DNA from 4 places in the Cytobacillus sp. FSL R7-0680 genome. Region 2 is predicted to be linked to each of the others. Evidence: riboswitches for the same ligand, from Rfam matches in the RefSeq annotation. Region 2 holds a riboswitch; each other region holds the start of a gene.

Evidence for each region. Region 2 has a riboswitch for cobalamin ahead of MKY26_RS07930 (ribonucleoside-diphosphate reductase subunit alpha). Riboswitches for the same ligand answer to the same signal wherever they lie in the genome.
Region 1: another riboswitch for cobalamin. It lies ahead of MKY26_RS22425 (hypothetical protein); the one in region 2 lies ahead of MKY26_RS07930 (ribonucleoside-diphosphate reductase subunit alpha).
Region 3: another riboswitch for cobalamin. It lies ahead of MKY26_RS06195 (acyl-CoA dehydrogenase family protein); the one in region 2 lies ahead of MKY26_RS07930 (ribonucleoside-diphosphate reductase subunit alpha).
Region 4: another riboswitch for cobalamin. It lies ahead of metE (5-methyltetrahydropteroyltriglutamate--homocysteine S-methyltransferase); the one in region 2 lies ahead of MKY26_RS07930 (ribonucleoside-diphosphate reductase subunit alpha).

What each region holds. Positions count from the first base shown of each region.
Region 1 covers NZ_JBBPAO010000002.1:66,919-69,966, forward strand. Annotated here, with positions in the region: gene mmgD (citrate synthase) at 1-931, opposite strand, end outside; gene MKY26_RS22425 (hypothetical protein) at 876-1,151, opposite strand; cobalamin riboswitch at 1,315-1,517, opposite strand; gene MKY26_RS22430 (MarR family winged helix-turn-helix transcriptional regulator) at 1,746-2,189, shown strand; gene MKY26_RS22435 (MFS transporter) at 2,206-3,048, shown strand, end outside.
Region 2 covers NZ_JBBPAO010000001.1:1,607,961-1,611,008, reverse strand. Annotated here, with positions in the region: gene MKY26_RS07935 (heavy metal translocating P-type ATPase) at 1-1,002, shown strand, start outside; cobalamin riboswitch at 1,535-1,712, shown strand; gene MKY26_RS07930 (ribonucleoside-diphosphate reductase subunit alpha) at 1,877-3,048, shown strand, end outside.
Region 3 covers NZ_JBBPAO010000001.1:1,226,880-1,229,927, reverse strand. Annotated here, with positions in the region: gene MKY26_RS06200 (YhgE/Pip domain-containing protein) at 1-1,393, shown strand, start outside; cobalamin riboswitch at 1,676-1,860, shown strand; gene MKY26_RS06195 (acyl-CoA dehydrogenase family protein) at 2,062-3,048, shown strand, end outside.
Region 4 covers NZ_JBBPAO010000001.1:3,728,007-3,731,054, forward strand. Annotated here, with positions in the region: gene metE (5-methyltetrahydropteroyltriglutamate--homocysteine S-methyltransferase) at 1-1,467, opposite strand, end outside; cobalamin riboswitch at 1,616-1,795, opposite strand; SAM riboswitch class I at 1,849-1,961, opposite strand; gene MKY26_RS18635 (DNA-binding protein) at 2,036-2,323, opposite strand; partial or broken gene MKY26_RS18640 (glycosyltransferase family 2 protein) at 2,606-3,048, shown strand, end outside.

The sequences.
Region 1 (3,048 bases), on a different contig from region 2:
ATAGCCCTTTCTCAACTTCCATGATTCTTTCTCCTGCTTCACATTTTCGAAGCAACGAATCATCTCCATTTTGTATGGATAACTCCTGTAGAGCTTCCTTCATCATTAATGCTCTTGGGTCCATTTTTTTCATATAAACTCTATGACCAAAGCCCATAATCTTTTCTTTTTTAAATAGTTTTTTATAGAAGAGACCTTCCACGCCAGCGACACTTTCCGCTTCATTCAACATGTACATAACCGCTTCATTTGCACCGCCATGCAAGCTACCTTTTAAACTTGCAACTGCGCCCGTTAACGCTCCAAATAGATCGGATTGCGTGGAAGCAATTACTCTTGCTGCAAATGTTGAGTTTGGCATTTCATGTTCACTATATAAAAGTAATGATTGGTCAAATACTCTTTCTTCTAAATCGGAAGGTACTCTACCAGTTAACATATAGAAAAAGTTGGCACTATATGATAGGGATTTATCCGGTTCAATTCTCTCCAGACCTTGTAATATACGATAACTGTTAGCTACAATTGTCGGAACTCCGCCAAGTAGACGATAAGCTCTTTCTTTATTTGCTTGCTTCGACCTATCATCTAAGGTCGAATCATATCCAGCCAAGCTTGAGATGCCAGTGCGGAGCCCATCCATTGGATGTGTTCCTTTTGGTAAATGAGTAAAAACCTCCATTACGGCCGTTGGTATTTCATAATAGGACTTTAACGTATTAGCTAATGAATTTTTTTCCTCGTCTGTTGGTAATTGATCTTCTAGAAGTAAATGGATAATATCTAAATAGCTTTTCGTTTTTGAAAGTTGAATTAAGTCATAACCTTTTATGACAATCTCTCCATGAACAGTATCTAAAAATGAGATGCTGGTCTCAGAAGCTATGATTCCCTCTAACCCTGGTATATACTTCTCCTCCATGCTCACAATCATTTTCCTCCCATCCAATTACATCGTGCCTGACAATGCTGTAAGCCCTTTCAGCATTCCTTAAATATATTTGGATCTTCTCTTCTTCTACAGAGAGTGTTCGGATGTCTTCTTTATACTGATCTAATACTCTTTTTAAACTATAACTCTCAGCAGAATAGCTGTTCATCATGATCGTTGATTTCATTATGTTCACATAATAAGGAACGGTTCCAAACAAAGCTTTTTCCTCCGTTCTTGCTCACCTTTTTACCATATCAATCCATTAAAAAAACAACTTCTAGAAAGAAGTTGTTAAGTTCAAACGAATACTAAAATAAACATGCGACCTTGGCATGTATTCATTACCCGTACTTAACACCTCCTATATCCACGTAGGAATTGATGTTTACACTAAACAGGCAGGTCTCCTGGCTTATGGTCAACATGATACGAAACCTTCCCATCTCCAATTTTAGGAAACAGTGGTATCTTTCATATCACTCGCAAATACAGTTGCGGGACAGCGACGGAATCCAACCGTACTTCCCTTTTAAGTAAATAGACAAGCGAGCATTCTATTTACACCTATTTTTGAAAATATTCAATTGTTCTATTTAAATATATCAATATTTTAGAAAATTGACAATTATTTTCTTAATCGCACTACTTTTCACTTTAAAATTAACACTTTTTATTATAACAATTTAAATGTCGCCTACAAACATATCTTAAAAGAAATACAATTTTAACATAACATTTACCATTTTACAGAAAAAAATCTATCGCCCATAGACAGACAAGACGGCTTTTTGTTATAGTATATTAGTTACCATTGATAACTATTTTAAATGAGGTGAATATTATTATTGCTAGCCAAAGGTTCTTTCATCACTTTATGATGCTTTATCGCCCTTTTGAGAATAGACTGAACAGCTTATTAACGAAACATCAATTACAACGGGCACAGTGGACAATCCTTTATTATCTCTACCATTTTGGTCCAACAACTTTAGTAGAGATTGCTGCATATCAAGGTGTCGAAAAGCCAACAGTTACGAGGACCATAAATCAGCTTGAGGAATATGGATATGTAGAAAAAATCCCAAGCATGGATAAACGTGAAAAGAAAATGAAAATAACGAACGAAGGTGAACGCATATACAAAAAAATCCGCATTCCGATTGATCAGTTCGAAATGGAAATATTAGAGGGAATCACACCTGAGGAACAAGAAGAATGTATTCGTATTTTTGATAGTATTAAAAGCAATTTGTAAGGAGGAAGAAAAGAATATGAGTTCAACAAAAGAAAAATTATGGACCAAGGACTTTATCACCGTTTCTTCCGTAAACTTTTTTCTAACATTAGTGTTTTATTTATTAATGGTTACGATTGCGGTGTATGCCGTTGAAGCACATCATGCGACCGCCAGCCAAGCTGGCTTAGTTACTGGCATATTTATTATAGGAACATTGGTAGGAAGATTGTTTATCGGTAAATATATTGATCGTATTGGACGGAAGAAGACTTTAATCATTGGCTTACTATTATTTAGTTTATCAACAAGTCTTTATTTTATTGAAATTGATGTCAATTTCTTACTTATTACCCGCTTTATCCACGGTTTAACATTAGGGATGGCAAGTACAGCAAGTGGTACAATTGTCGCTTCAGTTATACCGCAAACAAGGAAAGGTGAAGGAATCGGCTATTTTAGTATGAGTAATACTTTAGCGACAGCAATAGGACCTTTTATCGGTATGTTAATGAGTCAATACACAACTTTTCATACGATTTTCATTTTTTGTTTGATTCTTGGTATTATTGGCCTACTTATCGGGTTAACTGTGAATGTGAAAGAGTTAACTGAAGATCAAAAAGCTCAATTTCAATCATCTGGTTTTCAATTATCTAGCTTTATTGAACCAAAGGCACTTCCAATTGCACTCGTCACATTAACAGTCGCATTTTGTTATTCAAGCGTCTTGTCTTTTATTAACTTTTATGCAATTGAAAAGGACTTAGTAAATGCTGCTAGCTTTTTCTTCTTTGTCTATGCCATCGCTGTCTTACTATCCCGTCCTTTCACTGGTAAATTAATGGACAGCAAAGGGGCAAATTACGTGATGTATCCA
Region 2 (3,048 bases):
GGGTCTGGCCGTTCAGCCGAGATGGGTGTTTTATTTAAAGGTGGAGAGCATCTCGAGATGACACATGAAATTACAACTGTTGTGGTTGATAAAACAGGTACTGTTACAAATGGTCAGCCTGTATTAACCGATATCATAGTCGAGCCTGGAACAAATGAGGCCCATTTCCTTTCCATTGTTGCTGCGAGTGAGAAGTCATCTGAACACCCTCTTGCTGAAGCCATTGTGAAAGGGTTAGAGGAGAGAAATATAGAAAAAGTAAAAAGTGAATATTTCGAAGCGCTACCGGGTTATGGTATCTCTGCGAAAGTTACAGGAAAAGATGTACTGATTGGTACAGTTAGATTAATGGTAGAGAATGGGATAGACTCCTCTTGGTTCTCGAAACAAATGAAAGAATTAGAAGGTGAAGGAAAAACAGCTATGCTTGTGGCTATTAACGGTAGAGCAAAAGGCCTCCTTGCTGTAGCTGATACGATAAAAGATTCATCAAACGAAGCGATTCAAAGGCTACATGATATGGGGTTAGAAGTTATTATGATGACTGGAGATAACCAGTTAACCGCACAAGCCATTGCTAAAGAAGTAGGTATATCAAAAGTCATTGCAGAAGTCTTACCAGAAACGAAAGCAGAAGAAGTAAGAAAGCTACAAAGTCAAGGGAAAAAGGTAGCGATGGTAGGAGATGGTATTAACGATGCCCCAGCATTAGCAACTGCCGATATCGGCATGGCTATCGGTACAGGTACAGATATTGCCATGGAAGCAGGAGACATTACACTTATGCGTGGTGATCTAAATAGTATTGCTGATGCAATCATGATGAGTAAAAAAACCATTCGTAATATTAAACAGAATCTTTTTTGGGCGTTTGGCTATAATACAATCGGTATTCCTATTGCAGCTGCAGGTTTCTTAGCACCATGGTTAGCAGGTGCTGCGATGGCGTTTAGCTCTGTGTCCGTTGTATTAAATGCACTTCGTTTGCAACGTGTAAGATAAAAATAACAAGTTCCGTATGAATTTCTAAAAAACATTCTATACAATAAACTGAATGAGAAAAACAAGCTAATTTAAATAGTTAGTTTGTTTTTCTATTTTTATAGAAGACATGAAGAAGATTGGTAAAAAAATTTTGTCCTTTAAGATAAATTATTTTCTTTTAATATGGAATATACCTTTAATTAATTTTTGCCCCACAACTTTAACACCATTGATTTATTTCAACAATTCTATGATTTTTTAATTTATTTACCAAAAAACTATTACTTTTCTGGTTTAAGCATACTCGTTTGAAGGTAAAAAAGTAGAGTTGGTCAGCTTGAACAATTTTTAATGGATTTCAAGACTTTTTTACACAAATAAGAAATGCTATTATTTATTATGGTCTTAAATTTACCGCTAAAAGAACGAAATGTATATTTTAGATTTAGATAAAAGAAATAAATTGTATTCTATGAAATGATGTGATATGATTACTCATACAATCTCAGATACAATATATAGTTATTTTTTTACTTCTTAACAACTACATATAGTAATTGGTTGAAGGAGTCCAAATGGACTTAAAATGGGAATCCGGATAAGCCGGAGCTGTACCCGCAACTGTAAGTGTGACGAAAAGAGGAAACCACTGTTCTTTTGAAAGAATGGGAAGGCTCTTAGTAGATTGATACACAAGCCAGGATACCTGCCTTCTTAATCAAAAGTTTCAATTCTTCGGGGCTTGAGAAGATGAAACGACAGTTGATGAAAAGAGTGTATTGTACACTTGTATTTATACTGTCGTTTGATCCGCTCAAGGTGTAACTGGGGCGGTTTTTTTTATGCCTAAATTTGATAGAAATAGTTTGAAGGAGGAAGGAATTTGAAAACAATGATTGATACGACAGTCAATTTTGAACAATTATATCAACAATTCAACAACTTACCAATTAGTGCGTTAGAAAAGCGTGCAGATCAATTAAATCACTTAGAGTTAGATAGTTTCTACGATCAGTTAATACTAGAATGTCTTTCTTACATAAATGTTAATGAACCTGATTGGACATATGTGGCTGCCCATTTATATTTAAAGAAGATTTATCAACAAGCAGCTGAGAACCGAGGGTACAGTGGTCAGGCTTATGGTGATTTTCATTCTTTAATTCAACAATTAAGTGATATTGATATTTATAGTCCTATTTTATTATCTAGTTATACAAAAGAAGAAATTGATGAATTAGGCAAAGAAATTGTCCCTGAAAGAGATCAGCTCTTTACTTATCTCGGGATCAAAATGCTTACGGATCGTTATGTAGCAAAAGATCGCCAAAAGAGGATTTTTGAATTGCCTCAAGAACGCTGGATGGTTATTGCAATGATTCTTATGCATCAAGAAGAAAAAAATCGGCTGCAATTAGTAAAAGAAGCTTACTGGGCAATGAGTAACTTATTTATGACCGTAGCTACACCAACTTTATCTAATGCAGGTAAGAATTGGGGACAACTATCTAGCTGCTTTATCGAAACAGTTGATGATAGTCTAGATTCAATTTATGACAGTAATACAGACATTGCTGCACTATCTAAAAATGGTGGTGGAATCGGCGTTTATTTAGGTAAGATTCGTAGTAGAGGTAGTATGATTAAAGGGTTCAAAGGCGCTTCATCTGGGGTGCTTCCATGGATGAAACAACTAAATAATACAGCTGTAAGTGTCGATCAACTTGGACAAAGACAAGGGGCAATTAGCGTTTATTTAGACGTTTGGCACAAGGATATCTTCTCTTTCCTTGATGCAAAGTTAAATAATGGTGATGAAAGATTACGTACACATGATTTATTTACCGGTGTATGTCTACCTGATTTATTCATGGAAAAAGTAGAAGAGCGTAGTAACTGGTATTTATTTGACCCACATGAGGTTCGACAAAAAATGGGCTTCTCACTAGAAGATTATTATGATGAAGAAGTTGGTGCAGGTACTTTTAGAATGAAATATCTAGAATGCGTCAATAATGAAGAGCTATCGAAGAAGGAAATTCCTGCTATCGATATTATGAAGTC
Region 3 (3,048 bases), 380 kb from region 2:
ATCTGGCGATATAAAAATGGAAATTGCTGTAGAAGCGAATGAAGGTAAGCGTTCTTCATTCTCTGAAAATTATATGCTGCAAATTAGCGTACCGCTGAACACTGAAAAATTTAAGGATATAAAAGCTGAGAATGCCACTGTTGCACAATCCGGCAAAGATAAGCAGCTCACTTTTACCGTTATGCCTGAGCAGGAAGAAGTATTTACGATTGAGGCAGAAACAAATCATTTTGAAACAGAAGGTGTGCAAATATCTGCTTTACCTGCTTCACTTGCCATTGATAGCCCAGATACTGAAGAATTGACGAGTGAATTTCACTCATTAACTGAGGCAATTGGTGACATTCATCATGGTGTCGGAGACTTAGAAATAGGAATGAATGAACTTTCATCAGGCTTACGGTCATTAGAGGGTGGGGCTGCACAATATAAAAAAGGACTAAATGAATTAAGTCAGTCTGGTGACCAATTAACTGAAGGATCAGCACAAATAAATAATACTTTATCTTTGATTAAAGATGAGATTAAACAAGCCAGTGGCGTGAGTGGTATTGGGGAACTCGAGAATGTAACAATCGATCTGCCTGAGGTGGCGGATAATTTAGAACAAGCAGCTAATGATGTAGACCAAGTAGTTGTTAATTATAATGAGGTAAAAACACAAATCAACCGTGCTCTGGAGCAGATACCAGATAACCAAATTTCAGATAAAGAGATAAATAAATTATATGAAAGTAATGCGAATAAAGAGGTAATTGATCAATTGGTAGAAACCTATAGAGGGACAAAAGCTGCTCAAGAAGTTCTACTACTAGCCAAAGATAACCTTACAGACATGGTTGAACCTCTATCAACCTTTAGTCAATCAATGAGAGAAGCAGCAGGTAACCTCCGTGCAATATCATCTAATATAGATGAATCTATTCTTCAAATTGACATTGATGAAGGGTTAAAACAATTGACATCTGGTGTTGAAGAAATGGTATCTAACTATAATCAATTCCACCAAGGGTTACTTGCTTATACAGGCGGTGTTTCTGAATTAAGTACATCAAATAATGACATCCATGAAGGAATTAGCGGTTCTCTATCTGGAGCTGAGCAACTAACGAAAGGAGCTGGCTCGCTTCATAATGGAACTGGACAATTACATGATGCAACTAAAGACATTCCTGAGGAGGTGACAAAAGAAGTTGATGAAATGATATCGCAATATGATAAATCTGATTATGAGCCAATTTCTTTTGTATCAGATAAAAATAATGATAAGTTGGAACTAGTCCAATTTGTCATTCAAACAGATAAGATTAAAATAAAAGATAACAAAGAAGATGTTAAAGAAACAAAAGATAAAGTAGGATTCTTCGAGAAACTTCTTAACTTATTTAAGTAAACTTGAAAAACACGCCTCTGCAATCTAGGAGGCGTGTTTCTCTTTTAGGGGGTAAATTTATTTAACCTTTCATGTTACATAAAACGAGGTCAAAATGAAGAATTTGACCTTTTTCTACTCGGGTTGTAGGAGTGGATTCAATCAATGAATCTAGCTTATATTGTGGTTGGAAGAAAAATGATAAAGAGCCTAACTTTTTCATCGTTTTAAGCTGAGAATACATATTCTAAAAAATAAATTGTAAATTTTCCGAAAAATTGATATATTGTTAGTGTGAAAACTAAATAAGCTAAATAAACAGGTGCTTGTTCATCAAGCTTAAAAGGGAAACCGGTTAGACTCCGGTGCTGTCCCGCAACTGTATTTGCGAGCGGATTGTACATAACCACTTATTCATTATTGAATGGGGAAGGAGCAAATCCGCCACGACCATAAGCCAGGAGACCTGCCTGTTTTAGCCAACATCATTACCTACGCGGATAGGGGGTGTTAAGTGCGGATAGAAGAACATGTATATAACACTACACATGTTTATTTGTTTGTCCACTCGTTACTTAACAACTTCTTTTAATAGGAGTTGTTTTTTGTTTGAAGGAGGTTTGCTTCTTACTACTGATTTGAGCAAGCGCTCAATCAAAGGAGATAGAAAGATGTAAAGGGAGTGCACGATGGCGAAGCTAAAAAAAACGCTAGAAGAAAAGGGAGATATTTTTTCTCCTGAAGATTTTCTTGAAGAGGAACAACTCATTGCACAAACGGCAGAATTATTTATTAAGAATGATGTGTTGCCCCAAATGGATTCATTAGAAAATAAGAACTATGAAGTGGCTAAGAATCTGTTTAAAAAATCAGGGGAACTTGGTCTACTTGCTATTGATGTACCTGAAGATTATGGCGGGTTTGCACTTGGTAAAAAATTATCCGGGCTTATTGCTGAAAAGATAGGATACGGTGGGGCTTTTAGTGTTTCCTATAATATTCATGTAGGTGTTGGCACATTACCGTATGTTTATTTTGGTTCAGAAGCACAAAAACAAAAGTATTTACCACAACTCATCTCTGGGGATTGGATTGGTGCTTATGCCTTAACGGAAGCAGGAGCTGGATCAGACGCACTTTCACCTAAAACAAGAGCTATTTACAACAGCAAGAGTGATAGTTGGATAATAAATGGGGAAAAACAATGGATTACCAATGCTCACATAGCAAATGTGTTTGTTGTGTTTTGCCAAACAAATGACGGGATGACTGCTTTTATTGTTGAAAAAAACACAGCAGGCCTATCGATTGGTGCAGAAGAAGAAAAGATGGGTATTCATGGATCATCAACAGCTACTCTTATATTGGAAGATGTCGTTGTGCCATCCGCTAATATACTAGGAGAAAAAGGAAACGGTCATCAAGTTGCCATGAATATATTAAATCTAGCTAGATTGAAGCTAGCTTTCTCGAATATTGGCACAGCTAAACAAGCCTTCAACTTTTCTCTTAGCTATGCGAAAGAAAGACAACAATTTGATAGAGCGCTGGTTGAATTTACGTTGATACAAGAAAAATTAGCTGAAATGGCGACATCTATTTATGCAAGTGAAAGTGCCGCTTATCGCACAGCAGATATGATTGATCAAGCTCCAACGGATGAAGGAATCACCTCT
Region 4 (3,048 bases), 2.1 Mb from region 2:
GCCATGAACAAACACATCAAGGCCTAGCTCTTCTTGAATATCAATCCACTTTTTAATTTCCGTTTTGATATATGTTTGATAGTCAGTAGCAGTTAACTCTCCTTTACGCCATTTTAAACGATTTCTTCTCACTTCCTGTGTTTGTGGGAAGCTTCCAATCGTTGTTGTAGGTAGGAGTGGTAGTTGGAAGGATGTTTTTTGTGTTGCTTGACGAACAGAATAAGGTGCTTCGCGCTCTGCTAGTGATGATGGTAAGTTTTGAATGGCTGTTTGTACTTGTTGATTGTTTCTAATAGAAGATTGATTTAGTGCCTCGATAGCAGTTCGTCTCTCGTTTATCTCATCTTGGATTTCCTCTCTTCCTTCTCTTATTCCTTTCGTTAGCACTACGATTTCTTGTAATTTTTCATCAGCAAAGGCGAGTGCGGTCTTTAATGTATGATCAAGTGTTTCTTCAATTTTGACTGAAACGGGTACATGCAATAAGCTGGATGAAGGCTGGATGATTAAGCGATCTTTCGGAACTATTTCTGTAATTTCTTCTATAAGAGAGAGCTTATTATCAAGTTTGGCGCCCCATATATTACGGCCATCGATGACACCTGCAGCTAATACTTTATCACTTGGGAAGCCGAATTTTTGTAAGGAAGCGAGGTTTTGACCTGCATCATGGACGAAATCAAGGCCGATCGCTTGCACAGGTAAAGAGGTAACAGCTTCATAATAAGTGATGCTTTCAAAATACGTTTGTAAAATGATATTTATCTGTGGTGCTGCCTCGTGTAATGTTTGGTAAACTGCTTGATAGAGTGAGATGTCTTCTTCTGTGAGGGTAGTTGCTAAAATAGGTTCATCGATTTGTACCCACAAGGCACCTTCTTGCTGTAATTCTTTTAAAATTTGTGCATAAAGAGGAACGAATTGATTGACGATTGATTTGAATTCACTTTCTTTATAGCCTTTTGATAATTTCACAAACGTAATCGGGCCCAAGATAACCGGTTTCCCGTCGATTTCAAGCTTCTCTTTTCCTTCTTTATAAAAGGCAAGTGGCCGGTTTTCAGCAAGTGTTGGCGTGAGGTTGTTGAGTTCTGGCACGATGTAGTGATAGTTTGTGTTAAACCATTTGGTCATTTCAGCTGCCACGGCATCTTTGTTCCCTCTGGCAATATCAAAATACGTTTCGATATCAACTTTCCCACCTCTGTATGTAAAACGCTCAGGAACAAGTCCAAACATCACAGCTGTATCAAGGACATGATCATACAGTGTGAAATCGCCAACCGGGATGAGATCAACGCCAAGTTGTTTTTGCTTCTCGAGAGAGGATAAACGAATGACTTCCATTTGTTGCAGAAAAGTCTCTTTATTCAACTTACCACTCCAAAATTGTTCTAGAGCTTTCTTCCACTCCCGCTTCTCGCCAATTCTTGGATAACCTACATTTGAACTTTTTACTTCAGTCAATTTAAACACTCCTTTAGATTGTATTTTCTCAACAAAAAATCTCTCTATTTATTATTAAATGAGAGATTCATACGCAATATTAACTAGAGTTGAGACCATTTGATTTGCTCAACACGTATTCATCACTCCTCTCTATGCATCCGTAGAGTCTAAGTGCAAACAACAGACAGGTCTCCTGACTTCGGATTATCGCTCGTTATCCCTTCCCATTTCTATTATGAAATAGTGGTCAATGATAAGTCGCTCTCCTTCACAGTGGCGGGACCGTGCCGGCATTCCACCGGGCTTCCCTTTTAAGCAATCATGCATCTGTTGCCTTTGTTATTAAGTTTTGAAAATACAAAAGACCTCTCTAATTAAAAATAGAGAGGTCTTTATCCTCTCTTATTTGCCAAAGCTATTACACTTTGCAGGAATTAGCACCTTTTTAACAAATAATTGTTAAAGGTTGCTGGGTTTCATCGGGCCAGTCCCTCCACCTCTCTGAATAAGAGAATTACATATTTATAATATTTTGAATTTTACAGATAGATTAGCATAATAAATGGAAGCTGTCAAAATAAATTCTTCATGAGTGATATATATCATCAGATTCAAGCCACTTGCGAAATTTATGTAGATGGTAATAATGCTTGCCATTAAGAATGACTTTTGGTGCGTGAGGATGCTTCTGTAATAGATCCTTCATGTCTGCTTCACTTAAATAAAAGTAAAGATGAAGGTGGCTTTGCTCCACAAGTAAATGATTCATATTACCTTCATTTTTACTACTAAATTGCTTCAACCCATTGCCTATGAAATAGCCAAGTAATGCTAAACCGACGGCAATCCAAATAAAATTCAACTCGAATTCCAATTTGTACTCCCCCTTAAATACATATATATCTACTTTAACATCTCCTAACGAATAGTAATAATATATTTTTTAGTGCCGAATCGGATCAATGCCCCCATAATTAAACCAATCTACCCTGTCTATCGCACCATCTTTCATAGATTGTATACTTGTCCGAGAACAAAATTGGCCAAGCTGTATATATTGATATTACTTAGTGTTTTTCTCGGGTTTGTGATGGAAAAGGCTATAGTTAGCACAAAGGAGACTATTAATTTTGCTGAAGGAGAGAAGTGAAGTGTTATGAATCTATCTGTTATTATTCCCATTCAGAATGAAGAATCTACGTTGTCAGCCGTTTTAGAAGAGTTAGTGAAGATTGAGCCATATGAAATCATCGCTGTTTTGAATGGTTCAACAGATGGATCGGAGAAAATAGCGGAAGCATTTGAATGTAGAAAGCTTGTTTATAAAGAACCTCTAGGGGTGGATATTGGACGAGCAATTGGTGCAAGGGAGGCAAAAGGGGATACGCTTCTTTTTATTGATGGTGATATTGTCGTTAGAGCTCAGGAGCTACAAGCACTGCTTGATGGCATTCGGGATGGGGCTGATATTGCCCTAAATGATTTAAGCTGGACAATGAAGCGCCCCATTAGACCACATCCGACAGCAGTATCAAAGTTCTCTCTTAATCATTTTTTAGGTAAAGGTGAGTTATCCGTTAATTCCTTAGTCGCTGTTCC